2 regions of the Actinosynnema sp. CA-299493 genome follow, and region 1 is predicted to be linked to the other one. Evidence: predicted binding sites of a transcription regulator. Region 1 holds the regulator's gene; the other holds the start of a gene.

Region 1 (7,720 bases):
ACGTAGCGCCCTTGCTGGCGCCGCCAGAAACGTGGAGACTGCGCCCGGACCATGACTGCGAACGCCGTGTTGAGCCCCATCCCGAGCCCGCCACACCGCGAACCTCCTCCTGGTGTCACCGCTATGGTGCGGATGATCCGGGAGAGCTTCGCGGTGGTGGAGCCGCGCGCCGAAGAGGTTGCCAAGTTCTTCTACGGCATGCTCTTCAGCCTCGCGCCGGCGACCCGTGAGATGTTCCCCGTGAACATGGAGGTCCAGCGCAGCCGACTGCTGCGCGCCCTGGTCCACGTCGTGCAGATGGTGGACAGGCCGGACGACCTGATCCCGTTCCTGCGCCAACTCGGGCGTGACCACCGCAAGTTCGGCGTGGTCAACGTGCACTACGAGTCCGTCGGCACGGCGTTGCTGGCGGCGGTGAAGAAGTTCGCCGGGCCCGCGTGGACGCCGAAGGTCGAGATGGCGTGGGCCGAGGCCTACACGATCATGGCGCGGGCGATGCAGGAGGCGGCGGCGGCCGACGACGGCCCGGCCTACTGGCACGCGACCGTGCTCGACCACCAGCGGGTGAGCTGGGACCTGGCGGTCGTGCGGCTGCAACCGGATCACCCGGTCGGGTACCGCGCCGGGCAGTACGTGAGCGTCGAGACGCCGCAGCGCGCGCGGCTGTGGCGGTACTACTCGCCCGCCAACGCGCCTCGTGACGACGGCATCATCGAGTTCCACATCCGCTCGGTCGAGGGCGGGTGGGTCAGCCGGTCGATCGTCGGCCACACCCAGCCGGGTGACGTCTGGCGCCTCGGTCCGCCGATGGGTCGGCTCAGCGTCGACCGGAAGTCCGGGCGGGACGTGCTGATGGTCGCCGGTGGGACCGGGGTCGCGCCGATGCACGCGATCATCGACGAGATGGCGCAGTGGGGCGAGAACCCGCGCGTGCACCTGTTCATGGGTGGGCGGAGCCGCGAGGACCTGTACGACCTGGACAACCTCCAGCGGTTCGCCATGACCAACCCGTGGCTGACCGTCGTGCCGGTGCTGGAGTCGGACCCCGGTGCGCGCGGCGTCGAGCAGGGCACCCTGGCCGACGTGGTCACGCGCTACGGGGCGTGGGAGGACCGGGACGTGCTGGTGTGCGGCTCGCCGTCCATGATCCGGGCCACCGTGTCCCGGATGCTGGTCGCCGGCACCCCGCTCGACCGGATCAAGTACGACCCGTTCACGCTGGACTGACCCTCTTACTGAAACTTCTTCACGTTCGCCGCCGGGCCGCGCGGAACCTTCGGCGGCCCAGCGCGACCAGACACGCCACGACCGGCTCGCGTCCCGTCACGACCGGATTCCGCGGCACGTCCCCTGCCCATCACGACCGATTCCCGGCACGTCAGGGTCGGGCAGGCCGCGCCGCGCCCAACACGGCCGCCAGCGTCTCCGGTCGGCTGGTCTGCGGGCAGTGGCCGCCGTCGACCTCGATCGCCTCGACCCCGAGCCGATCGCGCGCGGCCCGGCGCATCCACGACGGCCGCAGCGTCCGGTCGTCGCGCGGCAGGACGTAGGTCGACGGCAGGTCCGGCACCTCGTGCACCTCGCGGTATGTCGCCGCGGGGTAGAACAGGCGCAGGGTGCCCAGCCCGGCCCGCACACCGGCCAGGTCGCAGTCGTGGAACAGGAAGTACGAGGCCACCACGGGGTCCGCGGTGGGTGGTTCGGTGAGGGAGCGCCACTCCGGGTTGAACATCTCGCCCGTGTCGGCGGCCAGCTCGTCGGCCAGTGACACGGGGCCCGGGATCACCGCGGCGATCCAGGCCAGGTGCGAGGCGCCGAGGGCCCGGGCGATGGCGGGCATCAGCAGGCCGGCGCCGGAGTGGCCCACCAGGATCGGGGCCAGCGCGTCGCCCGCCTGGGCGCGGGCGATCGCGGCGTAGTCGACGGCCCGCAGCTCCGGCCGGTCGGTCGGCAGGTCCACGGCCACGGTGCGGTGGCCGCGTTGGCGGAGCAGGTCCTCCACCGGTCGCCAGGCTGCCGGCGACTGGGTGGTGCCGTGCACGAAGACGTAGTCCACGGGGTCCAGTCTGGCGCGGGTTCGGCGTTCGCGGTGGTCGAGGAGGCCGAGCAGGTTGCGGTGATCGAGGAGGCCGAGCAGGTTGCGGTGATCGAGGAGGCCAGGGAGGTTGCGGTGGCCGAGGAGGAGGTTGGGGAGGCAGGGGATGCAGTGGGGGTGGGGGTCGCGGGGTTCCTCATGCTTAACCGAGGTACGGGAACAGTGTTTCCGTACACTTTGCCGCGATGATCACCCTATTGGGCGACGCAGCACGCGGTCAGCGCTTCGAGTTCGGCTTCCAGACGACCAGCGCCGTCTCGTGCCGCACCGGCACCAGGTCGCGGCGGTAGGACGCGTGCACCGACGCGGCGGCGTGCTCGGCCGCGGCCATGGCGGAGGCCAGTTCCTCGGTCAGCTCCTGGACCCTGGAGCGCAGCGCGCCGACCTCGTTCTCCAGCTCGATGATCCGCTTCACGCCCGCGAGGTTCACGCCCTCCTCCTGCGACAGGCGTTGCACCTCCCGCAGCAGCACGATGTCGCGCATCGAGTACCGGCGCCCACCGCCGGACGTGCGGCCCGGCGACACCAGGCCGAGCCGGTCGTAGGCACGCAGGGTCTGCGCGTGCAGGCCCGACAGCTGGGCCGCCACGGAGATGACGAAGAACGGGGTGTCCTCGTCGGTGCCGGGCGGGAACGGGAAGCTCACACCGACCTCTTCTCCAACAGGGCGTTGAGCTCAGCGCGCGGGTCGTGCTTCGCCGTCGCCGACGCGTAGTGCTCCAACGCCTCCCGGGCAGCGGCGTCCATGTTGTTCGGCACGGCGACGTTCAGCGTGATGAGCAGGTCGCCGACCTGGCCGTCGCGCTTCGCGATGCCCTTGCCCTTGGCCCGCAGCACCCGGCCGCTGGCCGTGCCCGCGGGAACCTTCAACGTCACCTTGCCCTCGAGCGTCGGCACGGTCAACGTCGTGCCCAGCGCGAGCTCGGGGAAGGTCACCGGCACGGTCACGGTCAGGTCGTTGCCCGACCGGCCGAAGATCGGGTGCGGGTTGACGTGCACCAGCACGAACAGGTCGCCGGCGGGCCCGTTGTTGCGCCCCGGCTCGCCCTGCCCGGCCAGCCTGATCCGCTGGCCGTCGTCGACGCCCGACGGGATCCGGATGGTCAGCGTCCGGGTCTTGGTGCTCACGCCGTCGCCCGCGCACTCCGGGCACGGGTCGTCCACGATCCGCCCGGTGCCCCGGCAGTCGGCGCACGGCTCGGAGAACGCGAACGCGCCCTGGCTGCGGGTGACCAACCCGGCGCCGGCGCAGTTCGTGCACGTCCGCGGCGACGTGCCGGGACGTGCGCCGGAACCCGCGCACGTGCCGCAGGTCGCCGGGCTGGACAGCCGCATGGGCACGGTCGCGCCCTTGACGGCCTCGGTGAAGTCGATCCGGACGTCGGTCTCGACGTCATCGCCGCGCCGCGGTCTGGTGGCCGACGCGGACGTGCCGCCCCGGCGGTTGAACAGGCCGCCGAGCAGGTCGCCGAGCCCGCCCATGCCACCGGGCTGCTGGGCGCCCTGGCGGCTGAACAGGTCGCCGACGTCGAACCCGCCGCCGCCCGTGCCGAACCCGCCGGGGAAGCCGCCGCCTCCGGCGAAGAGGCGGCGGGCCTCGTCGTACTGCTTGCGCTTCGCGGTGTCCGACAGCACGCCGTACGCCTCGGACACCGCCTTGAACCGCGCCTCGGCCTTGGCGTCACCGGGGTTGGCGTCGGGGTGGAGCTCCCGCGCCAACTTCCGGTACGCCTTCTTGATCTCGTCGGCCGAGGCGTCGGAGGCGACGCCCAGCTCGCGGTAGAAGTCCTTCTCGATCCAGTCGCGAGCGCTCAACGGACGCCGCCCCCTTCCTCAGTCCTGCTGCTGCTCTTCTACCGGCTTGTCGACGGTCCCGTCGACGACGGGCTGCTCGGCGGCGGGCTCGTGGTCGGTCACGGCGACCAGCGCGGGCCGCAGCACGCGCTCGCCGAACCGGTAGCCGCGGCGGAGCACGGCGGTGACGGTCGGCCCGCTGACGTCCGGCGAGGTGCCGTGCTGCACGGCCTCGTGGACGGACGGGTCGAACTCCTCGCCCTCGTGCCCGAACGGTTCGAGCCCGGTGCCGTGCAGCGCACCGACCAGCTTGTCGGCCACCGCCTTGAACGCGCCGGTGAGGTCGCCGTGCGTGCCGGCCCGCTCGATGTCGTCGAGCACGCCGAGCAGCTCGCCGGCCACCTGCGCCTTGGCCGTGGTGATCACCAGTTCCCGGTCGCGCTCGACGCGCTTGCGGTAGTTGGCGTACTCCGCGGTCAGCCGCTGGAGGTCGGCGGTCCGCTCGTCGAGCTGGGCCTTCAGCTGGACGGACGGGTCGTCGGCCACGGCCGGCTCGGGCGCGGCGTGCTTGCCGCCCTCCGAACCGACTTCCGGACCTGCCTCGGGCGCGTCGGTCGGGCCGGCCGAACCGGTGTCCGACCCGACCGGGGCGTCGACCCGCGACGCCTCGGTCTGCGCGTTGTCGGTCTGCGCGTTCTCGTCCGCCGCGTTCGGCCGCACCTGGCCCGTCTCCGGGTCGACGCGCCTGCGGTCGTGCACCACCACGTGTGGCTGTTCTTCGGGCTGGGTCACTTCTTCTCGTCCTCGTCGACGATCTCCGCGTCCACCACGTCGTCGGCCTTCGGCGCGTCACCGGCGGTGGTGCCGCCGGTGGCGCCCGCGGCGTCGGCCGTGGGTGCGGAGTTGGCGTACAGGGACTGGCCGATGGACTGGGACTCCGTGGCGAGCTTCTCCACCGCGGTGCGGATCTTGGCGATGTCCTCGCCCTTGAGCGCCTCGGTGGTCTCGGCGAGGGCCGCGGAGACCTTGTCCTTGACCTCGGCCGGGAGCTTGTCCTCGTTCTCCTTGAGGACCTTCTCCGTCTGGTAGACGAGCGTCTCGGCCTGGTTGCGGACCTCGGCCTCGTCGCGGCGGCGCTTGTCCTCTTCGGCGTGCGCCTCGGCGTCCTTGATCATCTGCTCGATGTCGTCCTTCGGCAGCGCGGAGCCGCCGGTGATCGTCATCCGCTGCTCCTTGCCCGTGCCCATGTCCTTCGCGGACACGTGCACGATGCCGTTCGCGTCGATGTCGAAGGTGACCTCGATCTGCGGGACGCCGCGCGGCGCGGGCGGCAGGCCGGTCAGCTCGAACATGCCGAGCTTCTTGTTGTCCCGGGCGAACTCGCGCTCACCCTGGAACACCTGGATCTGCACGGACGGCTGGTTGTCGTCGGCCGTGGTGAAGATCTCCGAGCGCTTGGTCGGGATCGTCGTGTTGCGCTCGATGAGCTTGGTCATCACGCCGCCCTTGGTCTCGATGCCCAGGGACAGCGGGGTGACGTCGAGCAGCAGGACGTCCTTGACCTCGCCCTTCAGCACGCCGGCCTGGAGGGCGGCGCCGATCGCGACGACCTCGTCCGGGTTCACGCCCTTGTTGGGCTCACGGCCGCCGGTCAGCTCCTTGACCAGCTCGGCCACCGCGGGCATGCGGGTGGAGCCGCCGACCAGCACCACGTGGTCGATGTCGCCGACGCTGATGCCGGCGTCCTTGATCACGTTGTTGAACGGGGCGCGGGTGCGCTCCAGCAGGTCGTTGGTGATGCGCTGGAACTCGGCGCGCGACAGCGTCTCGTCCATGAACAGCGGGTTCTTGTCCGAGTCCACGGTGATGTAGGGCAGGTTGATGGAGGCGTTGTTCGAGCTGGACAGCTCGATCTTGGCCTTCTCGGCGGCCTCGCGGATGCGCTGCAACGCCATCTTGTCCTTGGTCAGGTCGATGCCGTTGGTCTGCTTGAACCGCTCGACCAGCCAGTCCATGATGCGCTGGTCCCAGTCGTCACCGCCGAGGTGGTTGTCACCGGAGGTGGCCTTGACCTCGACCACGCCCTCGGCGAGTTCGAGCAGCGAGACGTCGAACGTGCCGCCACCGAGGTCGAAGACCAGGATGGTCTGCTCCTTGTCGCCCTTGTCGAGGCCGTAGGCCAGGGCGGCGGAGGTGGGCTCGTTGACGATGCGCAGCACGTTGAGGCCCGCGATCTGGCCGGCCTCCTTGGTGGCCTGGCGCTGCGCGTCCTCGAAGTAGGCGGGGACGGTGATCACCGCGTCGGTGATCTCCTCGCCCAGGTAGGCCTCGGCGTCGCGCTTGAGCTTCATCAGCACGCGCGCGCTGATCTCCTGCGGCGTGTACTTCTTGCCGTCGACGTCGTCGGTCCGCCAGTCCGTGCCGATGTGCCGCTTCACGGACCGGATCGTCCGGTCGACGTTGGTCACCGCCTGGTTCTTGGCGGGCTGACCGGTGAGCACCTCGCCGTTCTTGGCGAAGGCCACGATGGACGGTGTGGTGCGCGACCCCTCGGAGTTGGCGATCACCGTCGGCTCGCCGCCCTCGAGAACCGCGACGACGGAGTTGGTCGTCCCCAGGTCGATGCCGACCGCTCGCGCCATTGGATTCCTCCTGGTAGTGCGTGTGTGAGAGCCCCGCGTTGAGCGGTGCCGACTCAAGTTTAGCCGGCAGTGGTGGACTTGAGCCCACTCGGCTCAATCTTTCTGCCTGTCCAACGGACGGCGGTGGCGCGGTGTTCCCGGCTCAGGGTGATCCGGGACACTCGTCCACTTCGAGCGGGCGCTGACGAGCGTCGGCCCCGGCCGGGCGACGCGTGAGGCGTCACCCGGCCGGGGCCGACGAGTGGTGGAGCGGGGCTAGGCGGCGGACCGCACCGTCACGTCGCCGCTGCCGGCACGCAGGTGCAGCTCGGCGGCGCCGTTCGGGTCGTTCTCGACGTCGATGGTCTTCTCGCCGCTGTCGGCGTCCACGTCGATCTTGTAGGCGCCCCGCGGGACGGTGACCTCCAGGCTGCCGCTGCCCACGTCGGCGCGTACGGACTTGACCGCGGCGACGGCCACCTCCACGTCGCCGGAGTCGGCGTCGATGGTCACCGAGCCGCCCATGGCCGCCAGCCTGGTGCTGCCCGAGCCGACCCGGCCGACGAAGTCGCCGCCGACCGCGGTCGCGTCCAGGTCGCCCGAGCCGTTGTCGATGGTGACCGCGCCCGCCACCTCGCGGACCGTCGTGCTGCCGGAGCCGACCTCGACGTCGACGCTCGCCACCCGTTCGAGGACGACGTCGCCGGAGCTGTTCCGGCCGGTGATCTTGACGTCCCGGGTGGGGACGGTCACCTCGTAGCTCACCGAGCACCGGCTGCCGCAGCCGTCGAGGACCAGGACGGAGCCTTCCAGGCGATGGGAGACGCCACCGGGCTTGTCCGAGCCCTTCGGGTACTCGACGCGCCGGCGGACCTCGGTCCCGGTCGCGCCTTCCGCGCCGCGGACCGTCACGTCGCCCGAGCCGTTCTGCAACCGCACCTCGGTCACCTGCTCGGACACCGAGTGCCGGTCGTCGAAGCCGTTCTGGACGAGCCGCACGCACGACGTGAGCGCCAGCGCCGCGGCCACCGCCACACCGACCGTCAACGCGATCCGCTTAACCACCGCTGCCCCCATCGTCCACCGTCGAACTTCCCGGCTCCCAAGTTAGGCGTGCGCGGCCGGCCGCCCCACCGGGAAGGCCCCCGAGCGGATGCGGGGGCTGTCCCTACCCCTCGGGTCGGCGCGCGTCAGCGACGCGGCGTGTTCC
Region 2 (7,720 bases), 1.2 Mb from region 1:
CGAGGACCTGATGTTCGACGACCTGACCACCAACCTGGTCCTGATGACGACGGACCTGTCCGAGGGTCGCCCCTACCGCCTGCCGTTCACCGAGCCGACGGCCGCGTGGCTGTTCTGCCCGACGTGCCTGAAGACCGTCCTGCCGCCGCGGACCGTCGACCGGCTCGGCCACGACGCCACACCGCACCACTGCCCGCTGCACCCCGCCGAGACGCTCGACGTGCTGCCGAAGAACCTGCCGGTCGCGCTGGCCGTGCGGATGAGCATGCCGCTGCCGGGCCTGATCGCCGCGGTGCCGCTGGTGCGCGCCGAGCCGGAGCCGCGCGTCCACTGGTTCTCCGACGGCGGCATCACCAGCAACTTCCCGATCCACTTCTTCGACAACCTGCTGCCGCGCTGGCCGACGTTCGGCCTGAGCCTCCAGTCGTACCCGCCGGGCGACGACCGGGACGTCTGGCTGCCCGAGCAGGACTCGTCCACCAGCGGCACGCCGTGGCGGGGCATCGGCCTGGTGCAGCACTTCGCGTCGGCGATCCTCGACACCATGCTCGACTGGCGCGACACCACGCAGTCCGCCCTGCCGGGCTACCGGGGCCGGATCGCGCACGTCCGCGTCGGAGCCCTGGAGGGCGGCACGAACCTCTTCATGCGCCCGGAGACGATCCGCGCCCTGGCCGAGCGCGGCGCGGAGGCCGGCCGACTGCTGCGCACCCGGTTCACCGAGGACGGCTCGACCAAGACCGACCGCTACCGCTGGATCCGGATGCGCCTGGCCATGCGCGAGTACCGGCAACTGGCCGACCAGTCCCGCGACCGCGCCGCCCCGTACCGCGACCTCACCGCCCGCTACCGGATCCCGGAGGACCTGCACGGCTGGTTCACCACGCCGCCCGACACCGATCCGAACGCGCGCGAGATCGGCCTCACCCTCGACGCGCTGGCCGCCGTGCCCGACGGCCCGTTCGACGGCGAGCCGCCGGTCGACCCGGACCTCCGCCTGACCCCGCCGGAGTGACCGACCGTCAGACCTTCCGCCCGACCCCGGCGTACGCGCTGATGTAGGCGTCGTCCGAATCCGGGCGCCACTCGCTCAACGGCACCACGCCCGGCTCCACGACCTCCAGCCCACCGAAGAAGGCAGCGACCTCCGCACCGGTCCGCAGCACCAGCGGGCTGTCCGTGCGGCGGTAGATGGCGTTGACCTGCTCGCCGCTCTCCCGGCCTTCCTGCGACACGCCGTCCCAGCTCGCGTGCGACATGGCCACGAAGCTGCCCGGCGCGAGCGCGTCCCGGTACCGGGCGATCGCCGCGGCCGGCTCGTCCTCGTCCGGCACGAAGTGCAGCACGGCGACCATCAGCAGGCCGATGGGCCGGTCGAAGTCGAGCATCGTCCGGACCTCCTCGCTGTCCAGCACCGAGTCCGGGTCACGCAGGTCCGCCTGGATCGCGGCGGCCAGCGGGTTGTCCGCCAGCAACGCCGTGCTGTGCGCCACGGCCACCGGCTCGACGTCCGCGTACACCACCCGGGCCAGCGGGTTGGTCTGCTGGGCGATCTCGTGCACGTTGCCGACCGTCGGGATGCCCGAACCCAGGTCGAGGAACTGGTCGATGCCCTGCGACAGCAGGTACCGCACCGCGCGCCGCAGGAACGACCGGTTGGCCCGGGCCGCGCCGGACATGCCGGGGAAGATCTGCTCGACGGACTTCGCCGCCTCCCGGTCGACCGCGAAGTTGTGCGACCCGCCCAGGAAGTAGTCGTACATCCGGGCCGCGCTCGGCCGGTCCAGGTCCACCGAAGACGGAACCCAGCTCGCCTGCTCCATGCGCACATCTCCTCGTCAGCCGACGGCGTGATCGTCGCGGCGTCGCACAACGGGCACAACCCCCGAATGGACGCTCGCTCTGGGCGAACACCTACCGGAAACAATCCCGCGCTCATCTTGGTTGAGCCAGTCAGACTCAACTTTGGAGGGATCATGGGCGAGACGTTGGTGCTGCCGGTGCTGCCGCTGGACGACGTGGTCGTGCTGCCGGGCATGGTCGTGCCGATCCGGCTCAGCGGCTCGGACGCCACCGCCGAGGCCCGCGCCGCGATCGAGGCCGCGACGGCGACGGGCGGTCAGTCGAAGGTCCTGCTGGTGCCCCGGCTGGACGGCAAGTACGCCAAGGTGGGCACGTTGGCCCTGATAGAGCAGGTCGGCAGGCTTTCCGGCGGCGAGCGCGCGGCCGTCGTGCGCGGCACCGAGCGGGTGCGCATCGGCACCGGCACCACCGGCCCCGGCGCGGCGCTGTGGGTCGAGGCGACCGTCGCGGACGAACCACCGGCCGACGACCACACCCACGAACTGGCCCGCGAGTACCGGGGGCTGGTCACCACGATCCTCCAGCAGCGCGGCGCGTGGCAGGTGGTCGACTCGGTGCAGCAAGTGGACGACCCGTCCGCCCTCGCCGACCTCGCCGGCTACGCCTCGTACCTCAGCGACGAGCAGAAGGTCTGGCTGCTGGAGACCAGCGACGTCACCGAGCGGCTGGAGAAGCTGCTGGAGTGGGGCCGCGAGTACCTGACCGAGCTCGACGTCGCCGAGACCATCCGCAAGGACGTCAAGGAAGGCGTCGAGAAGCAGCAGCGCGAGTTCCTGCTGCGCCAGCAGCTGGCCGCGATCCGCAAGGAACTGGCCGAGCTCGACGGCAAGCCCGCCACCGAGGAGCAGGACTACCGGGCCCGCGTCGAAGGCGCGGACCTGCCCGAGAACGTCCGCAAGTCCGCCCTGGCCGAGGTCGACAAGCTCGAACGGACCTCCGAGCAGTCACCCGAGGTCGGCTGGATCCGCACCTGGCTCGACACCGTGCTCGAAATGCCCTGGAACGAGCGCACCGAGGACTCCTACGACATCGCGGGCGCGCGCGCCGTCCTCGACGCCGACCACGCGGGTCTGGACGACGTCAAGGAACGCATCACCGAGTACCTGGCCGTCCGCCGCCGCCGTGCCGACCGAGGCCTGGGCGTCGTGGGCGGTCGCCGTTCCGGCGCGGTCCTGGCCCTGGTCGGTCCTCCCGGCGTGGGCAAGACCTCCCTCGGCGAGTCCGTCGCCCGCGCCATGGGCCGCGAGTTCGTCCGGGTCGCCCTCGGCGGCGTCCGCGACGAGGCCGAGATCCGAGGCCACCGCCGCACGTACGTCGGCGCGCTGCCGGGCCGGATCGTCCGCGCCATCTCCGAGGCAGGCTCGATGAACCCGGTCGTCCTCCTGGACGAGATCGACAAGGTGGGCGCGGACTACCGGGGCGACCCCACCGCCGCTCTCCTCGAAGTCCTCGACCCAGCCCAGAACCACACCTTCCGCGACCACTACCTGGAGGTCGAGCTCGACCTCTCCGACGTGGTCTTCCTCGCCACCGCCAACGTCCTGGAATCCATCCCGGGCCCCCTCCTGGACCGCATGGAACTGGTCCGGCTCGACGGCTACACGGAGGATGAGAAGGTCACCATCGCCCGCGACCACCTGCTGCCACGCCAGGTCGAACGCGCCGGCCTCACCGCCGAGGACGTCACGATCACCGAACCGTCGCTGCGCAAACTGGCCGGCGAGTACACCCGTGAAGCAGGCGTCCGCCAACTGGAGCGCTCGCTGGCCCGCATCCTCCGCAAGGTGACCGCACGCGTCGCCCTGGACGAGACCACCCTGCCGGTCACCGTCGACATCCCGAACCTCCGGACCTACCTGGGCTCCCCCAAGCACACCCCGGAATCGGCCGAGCGCACCGCCGTCCCCGGCGTCGCGACAGGTCTCGCCGTCACCGGAGCCGGCGGCGACGTCCTCTTCGTCGAGGCGTCACTGGCCTCCCCGGGCACCGGCGCCTCCGGCGTCACCCTGACCGGCCAACTGGGCGACGTGATGAAGGAGTCGGCCCAGATCGCCCTCTCCTACCTGCGCTCCAACGACGAACGGGCCGAAGTGCTCGCGGATCGCGGCGTCCACATCCACGTCCCGGCCGGCGCGGTGCCGAAGGACGGCCCATCAGCCGGCGTCACCATGACCACGGCACTGGCATCACTGCTCTCCGGCCGCCCGGTCCGCTCCGACGTCGCCATGACCGGCGAAGTCTCCCTCACCGGCCGCGTCCTGCCGATCGGCGGCGTGAAGCAAAAACTGCTCGCCGCCCACCGCGCCGGCATCACCACGGTCCTGCTGCCCCAACGCAACGAACCGGACCTCGACGACGTCCCGGACTCCGTCCTGGCCGAACTGACCGTCCACCTCGTCGCCGACGTCCGCGAAGCCCTGGACCTAGCCCTCGAACCAGCCACCAACACCACCACCACCACTACGACCACTGCCACGACCACCGCCGCCGCCTAACAACACCCACAACAAACCGCCGCACCCCCACCGAGGCCCGATTTGACATGGGTTCGGGTGCTTTAGGCTGGTCGAAGCCGGCAGGCTTGGCGGGCGCTTTATCCGCCGGGCCTGCCGGCTTTGGCCTGCCTGGAGTGCCCGTAAGGGCCCCATGTCACATCGAGCCGGCCCCAACCACCACTCCCCCACTCACATCGCTTCGCTGACCGCCCCCGCCTCCGCCTCACTCCTCCGCCTCACCCCTCCGCCTCACACCTCCGCCTTGGGCTCCGCCAAGAAGTCGTCCAGCACCACCGGCGTCAACCCGTCCAGCTTGCAGCGCTCCAAGAACGCCAGGAAGTCCTCCGCGAACGTGTGCCGGAAGTGCATGAGCACGATGTCGCCCGCGTTCAACCGACCACCAGCCTGGAACTGCACGACACCGTCGTTCACCGCCGCCGTCCACATCACCAACGCCGTGAACCCGCAGTCCGCCGCCGCCCGCCGCGTCGTCTGGTCGAAGTTGCCGAACGGCGGCCGGAACAGCTTCGGCCGGGCATCGAGCTGCACCCGGAGCAGCTCCGCGTTGCCGCAGATCTCCCCGCGCTGGAAGTCGTACGACGTGCCCGTCAGGTCGGGGTGCGTCGCCGTGTGCGCGTGGACCGTCGCGAGGCCGTCGAACCCCTTGAAGTAGTCCGCGTATCCGTCCACGTGCTTCGAGTTCAGGAACAACGTCGGCTCGACGCCGCTCTTGCGCATCAACTCGACCGCGGCCGGGTGACGGACGGCTCCGTCGTCGATCGTGATGAACACGTACGGCCGGTCGGTCTCGATCCGCCGCACCACCGGCACCATGCCGTCCACGACCGGTGGCACGGGCTGCTGCGGCGTGCCGAAGGCGTAGGGGTGCTGGAACACGGGAATGGTGGTCCCGCCGGGGCCGGGCACGGCCGTCGGCGGCGTGGTGGTCGTCGTCGCGGCTGTCGTGGTCGTCGTGCCGGCCGTGGTCGACGGAACCTGCCGAGCTGCCGGCTGCGACGAGCACGCGCACACCACCGCGACGACGGCGGCCAGGACCGCCACTCCCTTGGGTCTCATCCGTGTTCCCCCTCGAACGGGCGCCACCCGCCCGGGCGACGCTCACCCGATGGAGACGTCACGAGGAACCTTCAGGTTGCTCACAGGTTCGAGCATCACCCCGCTCCCGATCTCTCGGGCACGCCCTCCCTGCGCCCGTCCCACCCCGGCGATAGGGTCGTGCGGGTCTGTCCCGCAAGATCACGTGTGGAGGACCCGATGAGCCTCGAACGCCCCGTCGCGCCCGATCCCTACGCGCTGCTGCCGCAGGTGGCGTCGTTCACCCTCAGCTCGACCGACGTGTCCGACGGCCAACCGCTGGCGGAGGCGCACGTGTTCGAGGGCGGCAACACGTCGCCGCAGCTGAGCTGGACCGGGTTCCCGGAGGAGACCAGGAGCTTCGTGGTCACCTGCTTCGACCCGGACGCGCCGACGCCCTCCGGCTTCTGGCACTGGGTCGTGGTGAACGTCCCGGCGTCCGTCACCTCGCTCGACACCGGCGCCGGCGCCTCGGACGACGCGCTGCCCGCCGGCGCGTTCCACGTGCGCAGCGACTTCGGCGCCCGTGCGTTCGGCGGGGCCGCCCCGCCGCCCGGCGACCAGGTGCACCGGTACTACTTCGTGGTGCACGCCGTCGACGTCGACGAGCTGGACGTGGACGGCGACGCCTCCCCCGCCGTGGTGAGCTTCAACCTGGCGTTCCACACCCTGGCCCGCGCGATCCTCGTGCCGACCTACGCCCACTAGCCGCCACCAGGACAAGCCACCGACCTCCCTCCCCCCTCCCGGGAACAAGTGCCTCACGTCGCGGGTTGCAGCACGACGTGAGGCACTTCGACCTGGTCATCATCGGCACCGGTTCCGGCAACTCCATCGCGGACGAGCGGTTCGCCGGCTGGAACATCGCGATCGTCGAGAAGGGTGTGTTCGGCGGCACGTGCCTGAACGTCGGGTGCATCCCCACCAAGATGTTCGTGCACACCGCCGACGTCGCCGCCGCACCCGCCTCGGGCGCGCGGCTGGGCGTCGACGCGCACCTGGACGGCGTGCGGTGGACCGACGTGCGCGACCGGATCTTCGGCCGCATCGACCCCATCTCCGAGGGTGGCCGCCGCTGGCGGGCCGAGGAGAACGCGAACGTCACCGTCTACGAGGGCACGGCCCGGTTCACCGGTCCGAAGACCCTCGACACGGGCACCGGCGAGGTGATCACCGCGGACCGGTTCGTGCTCGCCGCGGGCAGCCGGCCAGTGGTTCCGGACGTCGCCGACCTCGACTCCGCCGGCTACCACACCAGCGACACGATCATGCGGCTCGACGCCCTGCCCCCTCGCCTCACCATCCTGGGCAGCGGTTTCGTGGCGGCGGAGTTCGCGCACGTGTTCTCGTCGTTCGGCGTGCAGGTGACCCTGATCGCGCGGTCCGACCTGCTCCTGCGGCACGAGGACCGCGAGGTCGCGGCCCGGTTCACCGAGACCGCCGCGCAGAAGTGGGACGTGCGGCTCAAGCGCAAGGCGGTGCGGGCCGAGCGGGTCGACGGCGTGGTCCGGCTGCACCTGGAGGGCCCGGGCGGCGCGGAGGTCGTGGAGTCCGAGGAGCTGCTGGTCGCGGTCGGCCGCACGCCGAACTCCGACCTGCTCGACCTGGCCGCGACGGGCGTCGACCTGCACCCCGACGGCCGCGTGGTCGTGGACGAGCACCAGCGCACGTCCGTCGAGGGCATCTACGCGATGGGCGACGTCAGCTCGGAGTACCAGCTCAAGCACGTGGCCAACCACGAGGCGCGGGTCGTGCAGCACAACCTGCTGCACCCGGACGAGCCGATCTCCTCGGACCACCGGTTCGTGCCGGCCGCCGTCTTCTCGTCGCCCCAGATCGCGTCGGTCGGGTTGACCGAGGAGCAGGCCGTCGAGCGCGGCGTGCGGTACGTGGCTGCGGCGCAGGCCTACGCGTCCATCGCGTACGGCTGGGCGATGGAGGACACGACCGGGTTCGCGAAGGTGCTGGCCGACCCCGACACCGGGCTGATCCTGGGCGCGCACGTGATCGGGCCGCAGGCGTCGAGCGTGATCCAGCCGGTGGTCCAGGCCATGAGCTTCGGCCTGGACGCCCGGACGATGGCTCGCGGCCAGTACTGGATCCACCCGGCGATGCCCGAGGTCATCGAGAACGCGCTGCTCAACCTGCCCCTGACGAACTGAGCACCGCGCTCTCAACCTCCAGCGAACCGAGCGCCGCGCTCAACCTGCCCTGACGAACCGAACACCATGCTCGACCACCGCGACGGACCGAGCGCCGACCACCAC

What was found. The regulator HspR, encoded in region 1, represses chaperone genes until heat shock. The targets are predictions, from matches to a motif close to ANNTTGAGTNNNNNNNACTCAANNT.
Region 2: lon (endopeptidase La) is a predicted target of HspR. The motif match lies at 1,942-1,966, and genes of this name have one in related genera.

Annotation. Positions count from the first base shown of each region.
Region 1 covers NZ_CP191993.1:9,156,678-9,164,397, forward strand. The annotation lists gene ACQPYE_RS39750 (FAD-binding oxidoreductase) at 124-1,227, shown strand; gene ACQPYE_RS39755 (alpha/beta fold hydrolase) at 1,379-2,056, opposite strand; gene ACQPYE_RS39760 (hypothetical protein) at 2,036-2,284, shown strand; gene ACQPYE_RS39765 (heat shock protein transcriptional repressor HspR) at 2,313-2,741, opposite strand; gene dnaJ (molecular chaperone DnaJ) at 2,738-3,910, opposite strand; gene grpE (nucleotide exchange factor GrpE) at 3,929-4,681, opposite strand; gene dnaK (molecular chaperone DnaK) at 4,678-6,531, opposite strand; gene ACQPYE_RS39785 (DUF4097 family beta strand repeat-containing protein) at 6,787-7,575, opposite strand.
Region 2 covers NZ_CP191993.1:7,923,006-7,930,725, forward strand. The annotation lists gene ACQPYE_RS33655 (patatin-like phospholipase domain-containing protein) at 1-1,015, shown strand, start outside; gene ACQPYE_RS33660 (SAM-dependent methyltransferase) at 1,023-1,823, opposite strand; gene lon (endopeptidase La) at 1,977-4,358, shown strand; gene ACQPYE_RS33670 (polysaccharide deacetylase family protein) at 4,608-5,435, opposite strand; gene ACQPYE_RS33675 (YbhB/YbcL family Raf kinase inhibitor-like protein) at 5,634-6,161, shown strand; gene ACQPYE_RS33680 (mycothione reductase) at 6,239-7,615, shown strand.